3 regions of the Flectobacillus rivi genome follow, and region 2 is predicted to be linked to each of the others. Evidence: riboswitches for the same ligand, from Rfam matches in the RefSeq annotation. Region 2 holds a riboswitch; each other region holds the start of a gene.

Region 1 (7,136 bases), on a different contig from region 2:
GGTTCGCAAAAGTCCATTGCAGCAGTAAAAGCAGGTGAGGTGGTGATGTCTTACAACACTGCAACTAATAAAGCCGAAACAACGCTTGTCGATGAAGTAATTGAACACGATAATAAGTCTTTTGGAATCGTAAAAGTATTGTTGAGCGACGCCGAAGACCAAGCGTTTGCTTCGACACAACCGCTTTTTCAATTAACAGAATTGGAAGGTACAGCCAATCATCCTGTAATGACTACTACTGGTCATGCCAAATTAGGTAAGTTGAAAGTGGGTGAACAAGTTTTGATGTACAATAGCGATACGCATACTTTTAATCGCTATAAAGTATTTTCAACTAATTCAGACTATCGTACGGTCGAAAAGGTATATAACCTTCGTACCGCTAATGATAAATACCTCGTAAATTCTATCGTGGTATTAGAAAAATAAGTGAAATGGTTTAATGCACATCGAAGGTTTCGGCCTTCAACCTAAATGTTAAGCCTACCGAAAGGGACTTAATTTTTTTGAGATTGTTTTTGGATAATTTTTAAATCCTTTCTCTTCTAGGGAAAGGATTTATTTTTTTTATATGGGGCAATATCTGCTATTTGAGTGTTTTTTGAGCGAATTACATGACTTAAATAGCTTTTTTACATAAGGTGTATTTTAGTACTAAATCAAGATTTGTTTTTGGTATAAAAAGAGGGGATGAAAATATTTGTTCATTTTGTTTAAAAAAAAATTGTTAAAATTATATTTTATTCAAAAAATGCTATTACATTTGTAAAGCTAAGCAGTTAGCAATATTCAAAAACAATCTCGACAAGATATAAAGTGATTCTCTAGATTAGAGAAAACAATTTGACTTAACAAAAGATTTGAATCCAGAAACGGATAGAAGCTTTTAAAGATATTTTCAGAGCGAATTTTAAAATGATAAAATTTTAGGGTCACCGTAAGTGACAAACTATGAAAGTACCAATTTGATTAATTTACTAAACTCAAAACAACTATTTAACTTTGAAGCTCTGATAAGCCCCAGCTAACCACTGGGGCTTTTTTATTGAGTAATTTAGTGATTTTCTATTGAGTGATTGTTGAAATTCTCCTTCAAGTTTTGTCAATACAGATAACGAATATACCGTTAACGATTAACCTCTTTCACGATTTGTGCTAAAACCTGCTGTTTCTCTGCCGATATATCTACTTGGTTTTCTATACCCTCCAGTTGCTTTAATACATTTTGTAAAAACTTCTGATGAGCTTCGGACGTAATATCAAAAGGCTTGTGAGTTAACGCTCTTTTGATTTGTTGCCATTTAGGTAAAAAAGTTTGTAAATCGTCTGAAAAATAGGTTTTTGTAAACTGCTCAAAAATATATTGCTCTGCCACTTCATTGGGATGAATCATGTCTGCCTTATAGAAACGATAATCACGAAGATCGTCTATCATGATTTCATAAGATGGAAAATACGCTACATTTTCATAATCAGCACTGAGATAATGACAGGCCGTTCGAAGAATTGATTTTGACAATTGGTTTTCGGCAAGTCCTTCTTTGGTATGTCGCACTGGCGAAACAGTAATAATGATTTTTAGAGAAGGATTTAATTCTGTTATGGCTTTATGCAACTCTGCAAACTTTTTACAAATATCCTTCACACTCAATAAATCCTTTTCAAATAAGCTTGCGGGCATTTTATGACAATTGGCTACATAGCTCGGTGTAGTTTTGAGCTGATGCACAAATGCCGTTCCGAAGGTTAAAACTAATAAGTCATATTGCTGAATCTGAATTTTTGCTAAGCTATCATTCAGTAATTCCTTTAGAGATTCCTGCTGAGAAGCAAAAAATTGCGAATGAAAATCATAATGCAACCATGTTTGTTGGTGCTGTACAAATAGTCGCTCATCGGCTTGTTGGTAGTTAGGATTCAAAAGTTTGAATATCGACATGGGGTTAAACAACGTCCCGAAAGGGTTAACTTCGGTCGCAATTTTGTTTTCTTCAAGCTTTTGTCCGATAACCTGTGCAAAGCATGAACCAACTGTCAGTACCTTGGACTGAAGTTGTATTTGAAAGGGCGATTTTTCTATTTTTATTGGCGTTCTGAATTCCATAAGGCGATTTTGACTGAATATTTTACAAAGGTAAAGTTAAGCAATTTAGGCTATGATAAGTTTTAAAGCCTGTTTAACAGACACTCTGTTAGTCTTAAAATAAGATTCTAAAATTGAAAAGAATTCTCTATTCTCTAATTCCCTCAATCACAATTTACTACCTTTGTACCAGATATAGGTGCTTTATACGTCAAATCTACGAAGTGTTAAAGCTTAATAGGGAATTAGGTGCAATACCTAGACTGTCCCCGCAACTGTAAGTTTCAATGATGTCGAATTCAATCTTCATGGCCACTGCCCGTCGGGCGGGAAGGCTCGAAGTCGATGAAACAAGTCAGGAGACCTGCCTTTTATCTATTCTTGGTACAATTTACGGTGGATGAGTTGTCGCTGAGCGTTCGCTTTTCTGTTCATTTTCTTGCCTTTTAATGTCAATTCATTTGAGCCTATCCTATAGGCACGAGTGTTAACTTTAGGGAAGAAAACAATCATCAAATCAATGTTTAAATCTTTATTTTTCTGTTCAGGATTACTTTGCGTGGCAAGCCTAAGTATGGCTCAAAACAATGTGACAAACCTTAATGAAGTAGTAGTTACGGCCAATAAAGTACCTCAAAAGCAACTGCAAACAGGAAAAGTTTTAACCGTTATATCCAAAGAAATTTTGGAGCGCAATGTGGGCAAGTCGCTGGGAGAGCTACTCAACCAACAAGTGGGCATGCAGGTAGTAGGTTCGCAATTAACACTTGGTGCAAATCAAGAAGTAAGTATCAGAGGCTTGAGCAATGGTTATGCTCTTTTGCTCATGGACGGCATTCCATTGAACGACCCTTCTACGATTGGTAATTATTTTGACTTAAACGTTATTTCGATAGACCAAATCGAAAGAATTGAAATTTTGAAAGGAGGGCAATCCACCCTTTATGGTTCGGATGCCGTTGGTGGTGTTATTAATATTATTCGTAAAAAAGCTGACAGTAAACCATTTAGTGCGCAAGCCAATCTTTCGGGAGGAAGTTATGGAACTTGGAAGGGAGCTTTGAATTTGAGTGGTACTTTAAATAAAAACTCCAGTTATTCTTTGGCTTACACCAAGTTGTATTCAAAGGGTATTTCGCAGGCAGCTAATAAAAAAGATGATAACCTAAACGAAAAAGATGCGTTTAATCAAGATGCGCTTCGTGCTCAGTTTCAGCAAAAATTTGGTACAAACCTTACAACCAAAGTTTTTGTAACCCACGAAACTTATCGTGCCGACATTGATAATGGAGCATTTAGCGACGATAAAGACTTTGTAGCCAATAGCAGCAGCACACAAATAGGAGTAGGGGCAGAGTATTTTGTGGGAGGAGGTAAATTAGTGGCTAATTACCATTATAACGACCTCAAACGTAGCTATATCAACGATTCTAATTATGTTGCTCCTGATGCGTATGACAAGTATTCAGCTAGTAATTATGGTGCAAAAACTAACTATGCAGAATTATATGGCAGTTGGAGTTTGGGTAAAAATGTAACATGGTTGATTGGTGCAGAATACCGTGCTCAGAAAATGAGTCAAACCTATTTGTCTATCAGCGATTGGGGACCTTATGAGGATGCTCCATTGAGTGATGATTTGGCAAATGTAAACCAAGTGAGTGGTTACACATCTTTTACCTTGAATAATTTAGGTGGTTTTGGTGCTGAAGCAGGAGGACGTTACAATCATCATTCTTTGTACGGAAATAATTTTACCTACACCCTCAATCCTTATTATTTGTTAGGCAAAAATCTAAAGGTATTAGCTAACTTTTACTCAAGCTTTAAGTCGCCGACTTTGTATCAATTGTATTCTCCTTACGGAAATACAGCTTTGAATCCTGAAAAGTCATTCACGCAAGAAGGCGGTTTTCAGTTGTTTAGCAATAACCAACAATCCTATTTCCGTGCTGTGTATTTTAATACAACCATCAATGATGTGATTATTTTCCAGTCAATTAGTACTGCGCCTTATGGCAAGTATGTTAATTTCAATAAGCAAGCAAGTAAAGGTTTGGAATTGGACGCTCAAGCGCAATTAGGCAAGTTCAATATGTCGGCTACCTATACGCACCAAATTGGAGAATTGACTACCAAAGTAGCAGGAAAAGACACTACTTACAAAAATTTGATTCGTCGTCCAGAAAATGCCTTTACCTTGAGTTTGGGTTATCAGGCTACTTCAAAATTGTATGTTAGTTCAACCTTGAGAGGCATTGGCGCTCGTAAGGACACCTACTATGATAATGACCAATTCAAATCAATTAACGTGGATTTGGATGCGTATCAGCTATTAGATGTTTATGGTGAATATCGCATCAATTCAAAAATCAAAGCGTATGCTGATTTGAGAAATATTTTGAATACCAAATTTGTAGAAATAACAGGCTACCAAACCCGTCAATTTAATGCAAGTATTGGGTTGAGTTTGCAGTTTTAAAAACAATAGAGTGAACAGGCACAAAGGCACAAAGTGGCAAAGTGAAAAGACATTTTGTACTTGTGCTTGAATTGAATATCCAGTTTTAAAAACAATAGAGTGAACAGGCACAAAGTGGCATAGTGAAAAGACTTTTTGTACTTGTGCCTGAATTGAATATCCAGTTTTAAAGATAATAGAGTGAACAGACACAAAGGCATAAAGTGGCAAAGTGAAAAGACTTTTTGTACTTGTGCTTGAATTGAATATCTAGTTTTAAAAACAATAGAGTGAACAGGCGCAAAGGCACGAAGTGATATGGTGAAAAGACTTTTTGTACTTGTGCTTGAATTGAATATCTAGTTTTAAAAACAATAGAGTGAACAGGCGCAAAGGCACGAAGTGATATGGTGAAAAGACATTTTGTACTTGTGCTTGAATTGAATATCTAGTTTTAAAAACAATAGAGTGAACAGGCACAAAGGCACAAAGTGACATAGTGAAAAAACTTTTTGTACTTGTGTTTGAATTTAATATCCAGTTTTAAAATAATAGAGTGAACAGACGTAAGAGTGCTAAGTAGCATAGTGAAAAGACTCTGTGCCTTTGTGCCTGTTCACTATGTCACTTTACTTATGAACCTCCTTTGTTCTTGGTCTGGTGGAAAAGATTCTTGTTTTGCTTTGATGCAAATGAATCAACGACCTACCGTAATTTTTACGACACTCAACGAATGGGGCGACCGCTCACGTTCGCATGGTTTGAGCCCTGCTATTTTGGAGGCTCAAGCCAAAGCAATAGGCTGTCCGAGTGTTACGATTAGTACTTCTTGGGAAAATTATACCGAAAAGTATATCGCTCGTCTCAAGTCGCTGACTGAAGAATACCAACTAACTGATGCAGTTTTTGGCGATATAGACCTACAACCGCATCGTGAATGGGAAGAGAAAGTTTGTGCTGAGGCGCAGCTCAATTGCCATTTGCCACTTTGGCAACAAGACCGTAAAACATTGGTTTTTGCAATGATTGCGTCAGGTATCAAAACGATGATTGTATCTTGTAATGCTACATTGGGTGCCTCGTTTTTAGGGAGAATTATTGATGCTCAAACGGTAGCGGATTTGGAAGCAAAAGGTGTGGATGTTTGCGGTGAAAATGGAGAGTTCCATACCGTAGTATTAGATTGCCCTTTGTTTCAATATCCAATTGATGTTGTTCAAGGCGAAAAATTAGTTCATAACAATTATCATTTTTTAGAGTTAACATTGGTAGAATGTTGAAGATACACACCCATTGTCCACGTTGCCAACAACCATTTCAGTGCAAAGTTGACGATATAGCACATTGCGATTGTCAACAAGTGACATTGACTTATGAGCAAACACAGCAATTGCGTCAGTTGAGTTTAAATAAGTACGGAGGACAATGTTTGTGCAACACTTGTATAAAGTCTCTAATCAAAACCCATTTTGAAGACCATGATGCAACTCAGTCCTAAAACTTTCTGCGACACTTTTTCAAGTGTAAATACCTCTATGCCAATTTTGACAGGTATGGAGTTTATGCGCCGCCCTGCAAGACTCAGCGATGCGTTACTGCATGAATATGAGTGTGTGAGCCGAATGGCGCACGTGCGAAAATGGGATTTCGATTTGTATCATTTCCGAGATTTTATTCAAGACCCTCAGCATGCTGTAGTCATTACCAACATCCAACAAACTATACAGTGGGTAAATCATGGTTTTGCTAATATGACGGGCTATCAGATACAAGAAGCTTTGGGAAAAAAGCCTAGTTTTTTACAAGGAAAAGAAACCGACCCACTTACACGATCAGCGATTAAGGCTTGTTTGTTGGAAGAGAAAAAGTTTGAAGGAAAACTGATCAACTACCGCAAAGACGGTGAACCTTATTGGTGCGATGTTCGTATAGAACCTATTTTTAACGAGCAGCAAAAACTGGTTAATTTCATTGCCTTTGAGGAAGAGATTGTTTGAAATAAAGATATGTGATAGAGACGCCAAATTTGGCGTCTCTATTTTTTTTATATCTGAGTAGCTAATCTTATCACTAAATGCCCTTTTTTGACACCATAAGGTTTGTAAGATATTCTTAAAAAGCCTCTTCCGTAGTAATCAATACTATAATCTAGGGCGGTTTTTCCCTTCTTCAAGTTGAATCTATGTACAATATAGTTTGGATTATCATAATCACGAATCTCGATATAGGCTGGCGCATCTAGCTCACCTTCTATTTTTAGGGGTAAACTCACGAAGTCATGAAAAGTAGCAGAGGTGTCAACGTAAAATTGAGGCTTTTGAACGTCTTTGACCGAGATAGCCAAGTAATCGGGCTTTTTGAACAGAAGCATCCAAATACCAAAGAAAAGAGCAGCATTAAGCACAATAGGCGCGATGTTACGTTTGATTTTTTGTAGCATGTAGATTGAAATTAATAGATGAAGACTATTATAAAGATATACATTTAATTGAGCATTGGCAACGCCTTCTTTTTCAGTATCTATATGCTTATATACTTTTCTCTAGTAATAAATCACTAAATTGAGTAGTAATACTTATTTTATTTATGAGT
Region 2 (7,136 bases):
TTTACTGTTGCACCAACTTCGGCTCTTAATGCTTCGGCAGCGCCTACCATGTTTTTCAAGGCTTTTTCCGTTTCTTCCCAGTGACGAGTCTTTAGTCCACAATCAGGATTTACCCAAAGGTTTTCAAGAGGAATATAGGTCAATGCTTTTTCCAAAAGAGTTGTAATTTCTTCAACTGTCGGTACTCTTGGGGAGTGAATATCATATACACCAGGTCCAATTTCGTTTGGATATTTAAACTCAGCAAACGCATCCAATAATTCCATTTGCGAACGAGAAGTTTCAATCGTAATTACATCAGCATCCAAATCAGCAATCGAATCGATAATATCATTAAATTCTGAATAGCAAGCATGTGTATGTATTTGTGTACGATTAGATACGCCTGAAGCACTCAAACGAAAGGCTTTTACTGCCCAATCCAAGTAAATTGGCGCATTTTCTTTTCTCAATGGTAAACCTTCACGTATGGCTGGTTCGTCAATCTGGATAATTTTGATGCCTGCTTTTTCTAAAGCGACAACTTCCTCACGGATAGCCAATGCCAACTGAAATGCTGTTAATCGTCTTGGTTGGTCGTCTCTCACAAATGACCATTGTAACATGGTGATTGGTCCTGTGAGCATTCCTTTCACAATTTTAGAAGTTTGTGATTGTGCATATTTCGTCCAGCGAACTGTCATATCTCCTTTGCGCTCAATATCTCCAAAAATAATGGGAGGTTTCACACAACGGCTGCCATAACTTTGTACCCAGCCATTTTGAGAAAATACATAACCAGACAATAGCTCACCAAAGTATTCAACCATATCATTACGCTCGAACTCGCCATGAACTAATACGTCCAAGCCCAATTCTTCTTGCCAATGAATGGCCTTTTTGATTTCAGTTTCTACTTCTTGTGTATAAACTTCATCAGAAATAAGACCTTTTTTATAATTAGCTCTTAACTGACGTACTTCTGTTGTTTGAGGAAAAGAACCAATCGTTGTTGTAGGTAACAGCGGTAATCGTAATAATTCTTTTTGAATCGACTGGCGAAGTGCAAACGGTGCTTCACGCTCAAAATCAGCGTTTTTAATACCTTGAATTTGAGATTTAACCGTTGGACGATGAATGAGGGTTGAAGACTTTCTACTTTCGATAGCCTGTTGATTTTCAGTCAAAATAGAAGCTAAACTGCTAAACAATTGTGGTTTGGTCAAATCAGCCAATGTACGCACCTCCTTCAATTTTTGTTTAGCGAAAGCCATCCAATTTTTGATGGTTGGAGTTAATACACTTTCGTCTTTTTCCAAATCCAAATCGTAAGGCGTATGCAATAATGAACACGATGGTGCAATCCAAACACGCTCTTCTCCAAGTTTTGAAAGAGCTTTTTCAATAAAACTTAAAGAGTTGGTAAAATCATTTTTCCAAATATTTCTACCATCTACTAAGCCCAACGAAAGCTTGGTAGTTCCATTGACAAAAGCTTCCTGATCGAGAATATCTCCTAATTGAGACGGACAACGAACTAAATCAACATGAAGGCAATCGACAGGGAGGCTTAACGTAGTAGATAAATTATCGCCAGAACATTCAAAATAAGTCGCCAAAACGATTTGAAGGGCAGGCAATGCTTTTCTAATTTGCTGATAAACTTCTTGGAAAACAGCTCTTTCTTTTGCCGACAAATCCATCACCAAATAAGGCTCATCAATTTGAATCGTATGTGCGCCACGACTTTCAAGTTCCTGTAATAACTCGATATAAACAGGCAACAAACGCTGAATCAAGTCTAGACGATTAAATCCTTTTTCCTTTTCTTTTCCTAAAAGCAAATAAGAAACGGGGCCAATCAAGACAGGTTTGGTGATTATATCCAATCGTTTTGCCTCTTCAAACTCTTGAATGGGCTTATTTGAGAATCTATAAAATTGTTGATTTTTAGTAAATTCAGGAACGATATAGTGGTAATTGGTATCAAACCATTTGGTCATCTCGCAGGCTACGACGTCAAAACCTTCCTTCTGATAACCACGAGCCATAGCAAAATAAATATCTAATTCTTTACTAGATTTTCCATCCACTAATGCCTGATAACGTTGTGGAATTACGCCTAGTGTCAATGACAAGTCTAGTACATGATCATACAAAGAAAAATCGTTGCTTGGAATAAGGTCAATGCCATTTTCCTGCTGGATTTTCCAGTGTTCTAATCTCAACTGATATGCCTGAGACTGTAATTCTTCTTTACTGATTTTGCCTGACCAGTATTGTTCGCAGGCTTTTTTGAGTTCTCTTTTGCTACCGATACGTGGATAGCCAAGGATGTGAGTAAGCATGTTGGTTGAATGTTTAAAAATGAAATACTCAACCATTTAGGCACAACACACAAAACCTTCAACGAATGGAACAGATTTTTCAAAAGCTTTCAGGTATCAGCTTTCGGCTTTCTCAAAAGCAAACATCATGAAACACCACATTTTGATGTTTAACAAAAGCTGACCTGAATTTATATCAATAGAGCTTATTAGTTTTATGAGTATGTTTAAAAATTTTATCTGGCATTTGTTGAAAAAACAAATTTTCATTTTGACACTCCTTACTTTTCTTGTCTTGACACAAGAAAAGTAACAAAAGAAAGTCAAGAAATCCTAAACTCGCCTGCGGCTCAAACAACAGGATTTCAGAAAAACAAATAGATACTTTTATTTTTCAATGACTTATAAAATTTAAACATAGTCTTAAAATCACTAATGTGCTCAATCACTCATTCGTAAATGAGTTTGAAAAATCAATGCGCGTCCAACACCCTATTCGTGAGAGTCTTGTCATTGAGAAAAGCAGCAAGTCTCCTGACTTATAACATCGTTGTACTCCTTCTCATTCCAGCTGGAACAATGGATATATTGTACACGACTTGCCCCGAAGAGCGGTTAAATACAGTAGCACGTCTGTTCGTGATTCACACACGATTCCTTTTTAAATCAAAGCAACACTTTGATACTACTTTTCCGATTGATGTGTAAAATGGATGGGACAAAGGTAGATTGCCACAAAGATATATTTTTACACTTCACTGATTTTTAGTAAAAAATCAGATATTTAAATAAAAATAATCACCAATTTTAGTTATTTTATCTTTATAAATAGGCAATAAAGGTTTATATATCTTTCAGGATTTTAACAAAAAGTAAAACTTCATATAGTATTTACCCAAGATTTTGACCATTATCAAGACAAAAACCAATTATCCTCATGATTGAGTTTGCAAAATCTTTCTAATTTTAAACATTCCTACATCATCAAACAAAATGATGCTTTGAGAGGCTGACGTATAAACAACTTTAAAGTTAACACACATGAAACATTGGTTGGCAGGAGTCTTACTGATAGGTCTGATAACAGGCTGTAAGAAAAAGGTGGAAACGATTTACCCTCAAATTCAGGCAATTTCCGAGTCAGTTTATGCTTCGGGGATCGTAAAAAGTGTCAATCAATATCAGGTTTTTCCTAAAAACGCAGGAGTTATTGCTTCTTTAAAAGTAAAAGAAGGTGATTTTGTCGAAAAAGGGCAAATTTTATTCGAAATCGCTAACCCTAGTGCAAAACTCAATATCGAGAATGCGGAGTTGAGTTTTGAAAATGCTTCTGTCAAATCTAATCAGGAACGTTTGCGTGATGCGGTTATCGCTAAAGATTTAGCTTATCAAAAACTACGTTCAGACTCCCTGCTTTGGCGTCGACAAAATGCTCTTTGGCAACAACAAATCGGAACAAAAGTAGATCAAGAACAGCGTGAACTAGCCTATCATAACTCCCAAACAGCCTTCCAATCAGCCGAAATACGAGTGAGCGAATTGCGTCGTCAAATTAAATTCTCTGCCGAACAATCTGCCAAAAATGTCGCTTTGGCCAAGAGTATAGCTTCTGACTTTGCCGTTCGAGCCGAGGTGTCTGGACGTATTTATAGTTTTTCGAAAGAAATAGGTGAAATGGTTGCTATCCAAAACCCTGTGGCTATTATCGGCGATGCAAAAGCTTTTATACTTGAATTACAAATCGACGAAGATGATATTACTCGTGTCAAAATTGGACAAAAAATATTACTTACTTTAGATAGTTACGACAAACAGGTATTTGAAGCCAGAGTTAATAGCATTGACCCTTTAATGAATGAAAAAACTAGGACTTTTACAGTAAAAGCTGGCTTTATAGTGCAACCTCAAGTCTTGTATCCCAACCTCAATGTAGAGGCAAATATCATTACTGCTGAAAGACCAAAGGTATTGACGATTCCAAGAAATTATTTGGTTGATGAACAGTTTATCTTGGACAAAGATGGTCAAAAAAGACCTGTAAAAGTTGGACTGAAGGACTTCCAACGTGTTGAAATTTTATCAGGGATTACTGCCCAAGACGCTATCCAAAAACCTACGCTATGAACTACCCACTAATTTGGAATATTGCTCAATCGCTATCTTTGGCTCGTTGGAAACAAACCTTGGTGGCGGCCATTGGGGTGATGTTTAGTATTACCATGTTCATCGCATTGTTGGGTTTTATGAACGGGCTCAACGACCTCTTGGATAGCTTAGTATTGAATAGAACCCCACATGTACGACTTTTTAACGAAATAAAAGCCAATGAAAATCAGCCTATTTTGCTAGATAGTCGTTATAAGAAATATCACAATTTTATCAGGTCTATCAAGCCCAACGGGAAAAATGCTCAGATTGCCAACAGTGCTGCCATCATTAATACTTTAAAAAAAGACAAACGCGTTTTGGGAATTTCACCCAAAATGATTGCCCAAGTATTTTTCAATGTGGGCGAAACAGATGTAACAGGCGTAGTCAACGGAATAGATGTAGAGGCAGAAGCAAGACTTTTTTCGTTTGGCGATTACGTTACTTCAGGTTCGTATATGGATTTGAAAAATATTCCCAATAGTATTATTTTGGGAAAAGGTTTGGCAGACAAAATGTTAGCAAATATTGGCGATGTGGTACAAATCACCACCGCCAAAGGTGATAGATTTCCCTTAAAAGTGGTAGGATATTTCCAATCTGGACTGGGCGAGATAGATAAAGTTCAGAGTTATACTTCTTTAAAAACAGCTCAAAAACTCATCGGACAAAGCAATGCCTATGTGACCGATATTCAAATTAAATTGTATGATTTGAATATGGCTCCTACGGTAAGCAAAGAATATGCACAAATTTTTGGCACTGATGCCGAGGATATTCAAACCGCTAATGCACAGTTTGAAACAGGTAGTAGTTTGCGCAGTTTGATTTCGTATGCAGTCGGCATTACATTACTCATAGTGGCTGGTTTCGGGATTTACAATATCTTGAATATGTTGATTTATGAAAAAATGGATACCATTGCCATTCTGAAAGCTACGGGTTTTGCAGGAAGCGATGTCAAGAAGATATTTATTACCATCGCTATCAGTATTGGTATATTGGGTGGTTGCACGGGACTGTTTTTCGGATTTCTATTGTCACTATTAATCGATAATGTACCCTTCAAAACGGCAGCTTTACCTACTATAAGTACCTATCCTGTGAATTATGACTTGAAATATTACTTGATTGGTATCACTTTTTCCTTGATTACAACCTATTTGGCAGGTTTGTTTCCAGCAAGAAAAGCTAGTAAAATTGACCCAGTAGATATTATTAGAGGAAAATAGCTTTTGGGGCGGTCGGATGTCAGGTATCGGCATTCGGCAAGGGCCAATTCAACCATAAAATCTAAAATCGGAATGTTGCTTGAAGCCAAACATATCAATAAAAGCTTTCACGACCCTGTTACGGTGCCTATTTTGAAAGATGTAAGCATCGAAATACCTAAAGGTCAATTTACCTCTATTGTCGGAAAGTCTGGTTGTGGAAAATCGACCTTACTTTATATCCTTTCAACAATGGATACTGACTATGAGGGTGAATTGTGGATTGATGGGGAAAGGCTTACAGGTAAAACCGAGGCTGAATTGGCTCGTGTTCGCAATGAAAAGATTGGATTTGTTTTTCAATTTCATTACCTCCTCAACGAATTTAGTGTGCTCCAAAACGTCATGTTGCCAGGGTTAAAACTAGGAAAGATTTCTCATCAAGAATTAGAACATCGAGCCATTGAGCATTTGCGAAAATTGGGCATGGATAGCAAGGCGCTAAAAAAAGCCAATCAACTGTCAGGTGGCGAAAAACAGCGTGTGGCGATTGCACGAGCACTTATCAATGACCCACTAATTATTATGGGTGACGAACCTACAGGAAATTTGGATAAGAAAAATACGGAGGTGGTTTTTGATATATTCCGTCAATTATCTGAAGAGTACAAACAATCTTTATTGATTGTGACGCATGACCCTAATTTTGCAGAAAGAACACAGCGTATCATTGAGATGGAGGACGGAAGGGTGATTTGATAATTTGGAGATAAGCCTATTCTCATCTCCAAATTAGGGTTGTACGAAGGATTTCCAATAATTTCGGATTTGGGATTTCTGATTTCGGAAATAAAGTAAATTACCTCTATTTTTTACAAAAAATAAAAGATTACACTTCCGAAATCCCACATCCGATATCCGAAATAGATAGTTTTAGAATCCTTCGTACACTCCAATCTCCAAATTATAGAAGAATCATCGATTAGCATGGAATTTTATTCACACGCAATTGGTGGCGACCACCTTCAAATTCTGTATTCAAGAAAGTATCTACAATTGCAAAAGCTTCTTCTAAGCTCACAAATCTAGCAGGTACACAAACGATATTCGCATCGTTGTGCAAACGTACTAAATTAGCTACTTCTGTATTCCAAGCCAAACCCGCACGGATTCCCTGATGCTTGTTGGCTGTAATAGCCACACCATTGGCACTTCCGCACAATAAGATACCCAAATCAAACTCTTTTGTTTCAACTGCCGATGCTACTGGATGAGCAAAGTCAGGATAATCGCAAGATGCAGTGCTGTATGGACCAAAATCTTTTACCTCGTAACCTTTTGATTGTAAATAATTTACAATTTCTGCTTTGTATTCAAAACCTGCGTGGTCACCTCCGATGGCAATTTTCTTTGACATTTTTGAAAAAAATTCAGTGAATGTGTAACAAAAAATATTTTTTTTACGTTAAGC
Region 3 (7,136 bases), on a different contig from region 2:
ATTTCTCAAGATTTGATAAGCCACATTTACGTTAACTGTATGCTTTGGGCGACGGAAAAGATTGGCATAGGTGGTGTCTTTACCAGCTACTTGTGTAGTTACTTCGCCATCTACAAAGGTATAATTGGCTTTTACTTGTGCTTTGCCAATACCCCATTGAGCATCTACTTCAAACCCATGGTCTTTCTGTTGACTCAAGTTTACATAACGTCCCCAAGGGTCTTGGTTGATACTGATATAAGCAATCACATCTTTGATATTGCGATTGAAGTACACCCCACGAATATATGATTGGTGATTCTTGCTAAAAAATTGGGCACCGATTTCACCTGTTTTACCTACCTCTGGCTTCAAAGCTTCGTTGCCATAAGGTGAGAATAATTGGTATAAGGATGGCGCTTTGTAGCTTGAAGAATAGGTAGCTAATACTTTTAATCTTGACCCAACCCAATAGAACGGATTAACGTTATACGTAAAGTTGTTACCATAAATAGAATGATTGTTGTAACGTCCACCAAGCTCTAAACCAAATCCATTGAAGTCTTGTAAATTCAAAGAAGTATAGCCACTAAACAAACTTGTATTGGCTGTTGAAGCTTTAATAGCTGGACTTTCATATGGGCCATAGCTACTGATAGACAAATACGTTTGGTCGGTATTTTGCCAACGGTTTTCTACGCCTAATACCCATTTGATTTTATCAGAAAATGTATGAGCATAGTAAGCCTCCGCAAATCTTGCTACGCCACGGTAGTATCCATAAGAATATTTGGCAAAAGCACCAGCCTCCACATGAGCCGAATCATCAACATAAACTCTTTGACCGTTAGTTTGCTGAAAATTGACCGTTAATTTTCCATTTTTCAATTGGTAAGCACCGCCAACAGACCAAAGCAAGTTCTTATTTTCAAAAGTATAGTCTTTTTCATCTTTGAAAGACCCTGCATCCAAGTCAGTTTTGTAATAATTACTCATCAAATCAGCTCTCAACGTTAAGTTTTCACCTACTTGTTGACCCAATTTTACCTGAAAATTATTTTGCTTAAAACCGTCATTATCAAAAGCAGTTTTAGCTGTTTCTGGCTGTTTAGCTGCAGAGATACCATTTGATTTAGTACCATTCCACGACAAGCCATAAGTCGTTTTTTTGTACTGACCGCCTGCATTTACACTAGCACGGTAGGTATCATAGCTACCACCTGCCAAGCTTCCACTAAGACCTAATTTTTTACCACTATTTTTTGTCGTGATAATATTAATGACACCTGCTACAGCATCGGAACCATACAAACTAGACTGTCCACCTTTCAAAATCTCGATACGCTCGATTTGGTCGATAGCAATCAAGTTGATGTCAAACGAAGTAGAAGCACCAGAAGGGTCATATACAGGCAGGCCATCGACCAAAATCAAAGTATAACCAGCGCCTGCGCCACGCAAATACAAATCTTGGTTAGTACCAAGTGTATTCTGAGAACCAATTACCGTAAGGCCAACTTGTTGATTCAACAACTCGCCTATGGTTTTACCTTTGCTACGCTGGATTGTAGCTGCATCAATTACTGTAACTACTTTTCCTGACTGAGACTGCTTTTGAGGATATTTGTTTGTACTAACAACTACCTCATCAAGCACCTGAGTCTTTTCTGAATTTTGAGCAATACTTTCTACACTTGCACATAAGGCAAGCATTACTACTGATGGAATAAACTTTGAAGAATAAAACATTTAGAATTTGAACTTCCATTTTTTTATTAACCCATTTCAAAACATTCATTCTAATACCGCAAAAGACAGCACAGAGAACTGTTTAAAAATGTTGATAATGGTCAATAAAAAAAGTGAAAATACTATGCGAACGCTCGATTTTTGCTCATCCTCCGTAAGCGCCTATCAAGAATAATCTATGGCAGGTCTCCTGACTTCACTCGTCAAACTCGAACCTTCCCGAATTGCTTCAGTGGTTATGAGGATTGAGTTGACACGATTGAGTGTTACAGTTGCGGGGACAGTTCAGGTATCACACCTGATTCCCTATTAAGCTTTGAGGTTTTTACTGGGAAAAACTAAAGCACCATAAACTGTTGGCAAAGTTAGGCAAAAAATTAGGACAAAAAAAATAGCGTATCAACTAAATCGATACGCTATTCCAAACTACACCAAATATTATTATGATAACCACAATTGTGGCTCTCGAAAGTCTTGTTTCATTGTAAAAGCACTTTGATGTTACAAATTTGAGTATTTATTATTAATAATAAAATAAGTAATTATACTTAATTGTTAGCAAAATTTATAGATTTAAAATAAGTGCTTTCTTAAATTACTCAAAAAAAACCAGAAAGTCACAAACTTTTATTTTTCGGACTCTCATGCAAATGCGTATAATCATTTCAAACAAATCTGTTAACTTCAAAGCCAATCTCAATTTTTTACATTAATTCTATAATCAAACATTTTTTTACTCCCTGAAATTTTAAAAAAATGACCCATTTTCTAAAAAACTCAAAAATCTTAACACTTTTATTCGGCAGTTTGACGCTTGGTACACAAGCCCAAACCGTTGATAAAGTAAATGACCCCGTAGAATGGATTAATCCGTTGATGGGTACAGCTTCAAAGCCTAGTCTTTCTACAGGAAACACTTATCCAGCCATTGCTTTGCCTTGGGGGATGAATTTCTGGATGCCACAAACTGGAAAAATGGGCGATGGTTGGGCTTACACTTACGATGCCGACAAAATTCGTGGCTTCAAACAAACTCACCAACCAAGTCCTTGGATCAACGACTATGGTCAGTTTGCGATTATGCCTATCACTGGCAAAATTCGCTTTCAGGAAGACCAACGTGCTAGCTGGTTTTCACACAAATCCGAAATTGCTAAGCCCTATTACTACAGTGTGTATTTGGCAGATCATGACGTTACTACCGAAATCACACCTACGGAACGTGCGGCTATGATGCGGTTTACCTTTCCGAAAACTGACAGCGCTTTTGTAGTAATTGATGCTTTGGATAAAGGTTCTTTTGTGAAAATTATTCCTGAAAAAAATCAAATCATTGGTTATACTACCAAAAACAGTGGTGGCGTTCCCGAAAATTTCAAGAACTATTTTATCATTCAGTTTGACAAGCCTATTACTTACAAATCGGTTTGGAAAGCTAAAGAATTACTTGCGAACGAATTATCAGTAACAGATAATCATGTTGGGGCGGTTGTAGGATTCAAAATTTCCAAACGTGGCGAGCAAGTAACAGCTAAAATTGCTTCTTCTTTTATCAGTTTTGAACAAGCTGAAATTAACCTAAAAGAAGTAGGAAATCAATCCTTCGAGGAGGTCAAAAACTTAGGAAAAGGTATTTGGAATACCGCTCTTTCAAGAATTGCAGTAGAAGGCGGCAGCGTAGACCAAACTCGTACTTTTTACTCGTGTTTGTATCGTACCATGCTTTTTCCAAGAAAATTCTATGAACTAGATGCCAAAGGAAAAGTTGTTCACTACAGCCCTTATAATGGTCAAGTATTGCCAGGCTATATGTTTACAGATAATGGTTTTTGGGACACCTTCCGTGCGGTATTTCCATTCTTTAACCTAATGCACCGTAATTTGAACTCACAAATTATGGAAGGGTTGGTCAATGCCTATAAAGAAAGCGGGTTTCTTCCAGAATGGGCAAGTCCCGGGCACCGTGACTGTATGATTGGTTCAAACTCAGCTTCCTTAATAGCCGATGCTTATATCAAAGGCGTTAGAGGTTTTGATGTTGAAACACTCTATCAAGCAATGTTGAAAAACAGTGAAAATGAAGGGCCATTAACATCGGTAGGTCGTAAAGGCGTAAAATACTACAACGATTTAGGATATGTACCTTATGATGTAAAAATCAACGAAAATGCTGCTCGTACACTTGAATATGCTTACGATGATTTCTGTATTTATCAGTTAGGAAAAGCATTAAATAAGCCAGCTTCAGAATTAGAGAGATTTGCCAAACGTTCACAAAATTACAAAAATCTCTATGACCCAAGTCACAAATTGATGCGTGGCAAAAATGCAGATGGTAACTTCCAATCACCTTTCAATCCGTTCAAATGGGGCGATGCGTTTACAGAAGGTAACTCTTGGCATTACACTTGGAGTGTATTCCATGACATTAAAGGATTATCAAATTTGATGGGCGGTAAAAAGGAATTTGCCAATATGTTGGATTCTGTTTTTGTGGTTCCGCCCGTTTTCGATGACTCGTATTATGGCTTTGTGATTCATGAAATTCGTGAAATGCAAATTATGAATATGGGTAATTATGCACACGGCAATCAGCCTATTCAGCACATGCCTTACTTGTATAATTACGCAGGACAACCTTGGAAATCACAATATTGGGTGCGCGAGGTGATGAACAAACTCTATCAGCCAACGCCAGATGGTTATTGTGGTGATGAAGATAACGGACAGACTTCTGCTTGGTATGTTTTCTCGGCAATGGGCTTCTACCCTGTTTGTCCGGGTACAGACCAATATGTATTAGGTGCTCCATTATTCAAAAAAGTAACCTTGTCACTTGAAAATGGTAAACAAGTTGTGATTAAAGCGCCAAACAATAGTGCTGATAACAAGTATATTGGCAATTTGAAATGGAATGGCAAAGATTATTCTAAAAACTGGTTAAGCCACAATGATTTGCAAAAAGGAGCCACTTTGGATTTCTTGATGCAGTCAAGCCCAGCGACGAACAGAGGTGTATCGGAGACAGACATTCCTTATTCGTTTGTGAAGTAAAATTGTGATTATGGTTGTGGTACTTTTTTTAGAGCTCTCACAACCTTCTTCTATCTAATAAAGTCGACCACTTCTTTTCTAAAGCGCTTTTTGACATTTGATCAGAAAGCGCTTTTTTAGTTTAAGGTGGGCAAGACGCTTAGGGTAACAATTTGATAGTCAAGTTCCCTTGCAAAAATTCTTAACAGATACTAGATTTAATAAATCTACTAAAAGCCTGAGTGTTTTGGGTATAGTATAGTAATCATAAAACAGTACATAGATGAATCGTTTAATAAGTTAAAGTGACAAAACTTGCCTTGTTTTCGTTTAAACATAAAATTTGTACTTTATTAATAAATTCACTTAAATCTTAGGACATTCTCGCCTATGAAATCTCAACAACTATTCCTTGCTATAGGATTTGCTATTATTACTACTTCAATTTATCAAGTAATTTCAGTCTGGAACACGCCGATTACCTCCAATATTCCAGTGCTGTTTTTCAATGTTTTTTTACTGGCACATTTCGCCCTAGCTCTCAAACATGTTTTGGCATCAGAGAAACTTTCTTATTTCTATGTAGGAGGGTTATTTGTAGCGATGAGCATCAATGGATTTATGCTAAAAATGGAAGAAGCATCCTTGATTTCACAAGTTTTGCTTACTGTTACAACCGTTTCATTGAATTACGTGAAAGCTAGTATTGACGAGCAAAATTGGGAAGAAGATAATTATGTTTTACTCGATAAGAGAGAATTAGTGGAATTGTAGATAATCGTTTGAAGCAAGCAATTCAGCTTTACCAAAATCCTTGATAATTTTTCGTGTAGTAATATTTACGCCGAAACATTATCAGGGATTTTTTATTAAATCGTAAAATATTAAGTCAAAATCTATTGGTTTTTAATCACAACTTATTAATTTAGAACTAGTTCACCTTTCATTCTTTTTAAAAGCAGTTATATGAAAAAGTTCTTAATCCCTCTCCTGATTTTATCAATAGTGAGTTTGATACTTTTTTGTCATTTCTTCGTTGGTATTTACCCAACACTCGACCAATTCCACCTATTTTTCGGAAGTACGATTACGGTCACAGGTATTTATCATCTGTATAACCTCCGAACAATTCTCAAGTCAATAAACTCCTTTAGTGATTTTAATTGGGATTATTTTTCATACAGCTTATCTATAAGCATTTTTCAAATCGTCTGTAGCTATTCCGTATCAACCTGGTCTTTATTGGGGTTATTTTCTTTAAGTGCTGCCTACCGACTATGGAAAGTAGGCAAAAAAACACTATCATAACATTTTATTCCACTCAAATTATTTCACCTAAACTATCACTCATCATGAACCTTCACAAATGGTTACTAGTAACTGGCATACCTATTATTGTCAACGTTTGTTTTGCTCAATACAAAACACTTCATTTTCCTTTTGACCAAAGCTCTATTTTATCCCTTTTCTTGATACTTATCAACCTTGTACTTTTTTATTTTTTGAGTAAATACCTTAGAAATCCCGAAAGTAAAAACTCCTTTTTCCCCATAGAATATCTCTATGCTGGTTTATTGATCAATATAGGAATATTGTTCGATAATATGTCTTTAGTATTTGCCTTCATTACACTCGTCATCATCAATCTTAGAATGATAAGTTTAAAATTGGGAAAAGTATAAATGTAAAACCCTTGGAACTGCTCAAGGCTTTTCCAAGGGTTTTCTTCAAGTACACCAATTTATTAAACTGGAATAACGGTCATTCTACAAATTAATTTTTTCCGTGTACTCATTCCCAAATCTATCAGTGGCTTTCACAACAATCGTTTTGGCTTGTGATGAAGGTTGAGCAAAAAATAAATGATCTGTTAGCGTTGGATCAACGAATTTATGTTTTTTGGGTAAATCAGCGCCTGCAAAAAGCTCAATGGCTAAGGGGTCGAGTCCAATTTTTTGTTCCATTGCTCCTTTTGCTATTCCATCTTCCCACCATTCAACTTTCCACTTTTTGTCCCAGTTCCAAACATTGGCAATAATACTTTCTGGAAAATCCTTATTTACTCCTTTCGGATACACTTTCAATTGATACGTGGCAGGTTTGCCTGTTCCTTTGTAATACCAAGAGATATTTCCACCATCAACCTGATACACGCCATATCCACTTGGTGAGCCATCCGTGCAAATGGGACCTGTCCACCATGCACCGCAAACCGTTCCGTGGACGTGCTCGATGATATTGCCTTCCTCCCATTTTTCATTCACGTGGGTATGTCCCGACATAATATGTGCTTGGAATGGTTCTAGCATTTTGTACAATTGACGTCTATTGGCAACAGTTCCACCTAATTCCTCCTCTTTTAGTTTATTACGACG

What was found. Region 2 has a riboswitch for cobalamin ahead of metE (5-methyltetrahydropteroyltriglutamate--homocysteine S-methyltransferase). Riboswitches for the same ligand answer to the same signal wherever they lie in the genome.
Region 1: it holds a riboswitch for cobalamin, as region 2 does, so the genes downstream of both, QM481_RS20950 (TonB-dependent receptor plug domain-containing protein) here and metE (5-methyltetrahydropteroyltriglutamate--homocysteine S-methyltransferase) in region 2, are expected to answer to the same signal.
Region 3: it holds a riboswitch for cobalamin, as region 2 does, so the genes downstream of both, QM481_RS16395 (TonB-dependent receptor plug domain-containing protein) here and metE (5-methyltetrahydropteroyltriglutamate--homocysteine S-methyltransferase) in region 2, are expected to answer to the same signal.

The regions. Positions count from the first base shown of each region.
Region 1 is NZ_JASHIE010000017.1:21,979-29,114, forward strand. Features, by position in the region: gene QM481_RS20940 (Hint domain-containing protein) at 1-429, shown strand, start outside; gene QM481_RS20945 (GSCFA domain-containing protein) at 1,127-2,104, opposite strand; cobalamin riboswitch at 2,264-2,470, shown strand; gene QM481_RS20950 (TonB-dependent receptor plug domain-containing protein) at 2,604-4,565, shown strand; gene QM481_RS20955 (Dph6-related ATP pyrophosphatase) at 5,180-5,824, shown strand; gene QM481_RS24940 (cysteine-rich CWC family protein) at 5,818-6,042, shown strand; gene QM481_RS20960 (PAS domain-containing protein) at 6,023-6,541, shown strand; gene QM481_RS20965 (hypothetical protein) at 6,589-6,984, opposite strand.
Region 2 is NZ_JASHIE010000009.1:239,808-246,943, reverse strand. Features, by position in the region: gene metE (5-methyltetrahydropteroyltriglutamate--homocysteine S-methyltransferase) at 1-2,327, opposite strand, end outside; cobalamin riboswitch at 2,814-3,011, opposite strand; gene QM481_RS13815 (efflux RND transporter periplasmic adaptor subunit) at 3,348-4,430, shown strand; gene QM481_RS13810 (ABC transporter permease) at 4,427-5,686, shown strand; gene QM481_RS13805 (ABC transporter ATP-binding protein) at 5,759-6,424, shown strand; gene rpiB (ribose 5-phosphate isomerase B) at 6,648-7,082, opposite strand.
Region 3 is NZ_JASHIE010000011.1:164,419-171,554, forward strand. Features, by position in the region: gene QM481_RS16395 (TonB-dependent receptor plug domain-containing protein) at 1-1,728, opposite strand, end outside; cobalamin riboswitch at 1,892-2,094, opposite strand; gene QM481_RS16400 (GH92 family glycosyl hydrolase) at 2,485-4,782, shown strand; gene QM481_RS16405 (hypothetical protein) at 5,152-5,535, shown strand; gene QM481_RS16410 (hypothetical protein) at 6,114-6,443, shown strand; gene QM481_RS16415 (calcineurin-like phosphoesterase C-terminal domain-containing protein) at 6,528-7,136, opposite strand, start outside.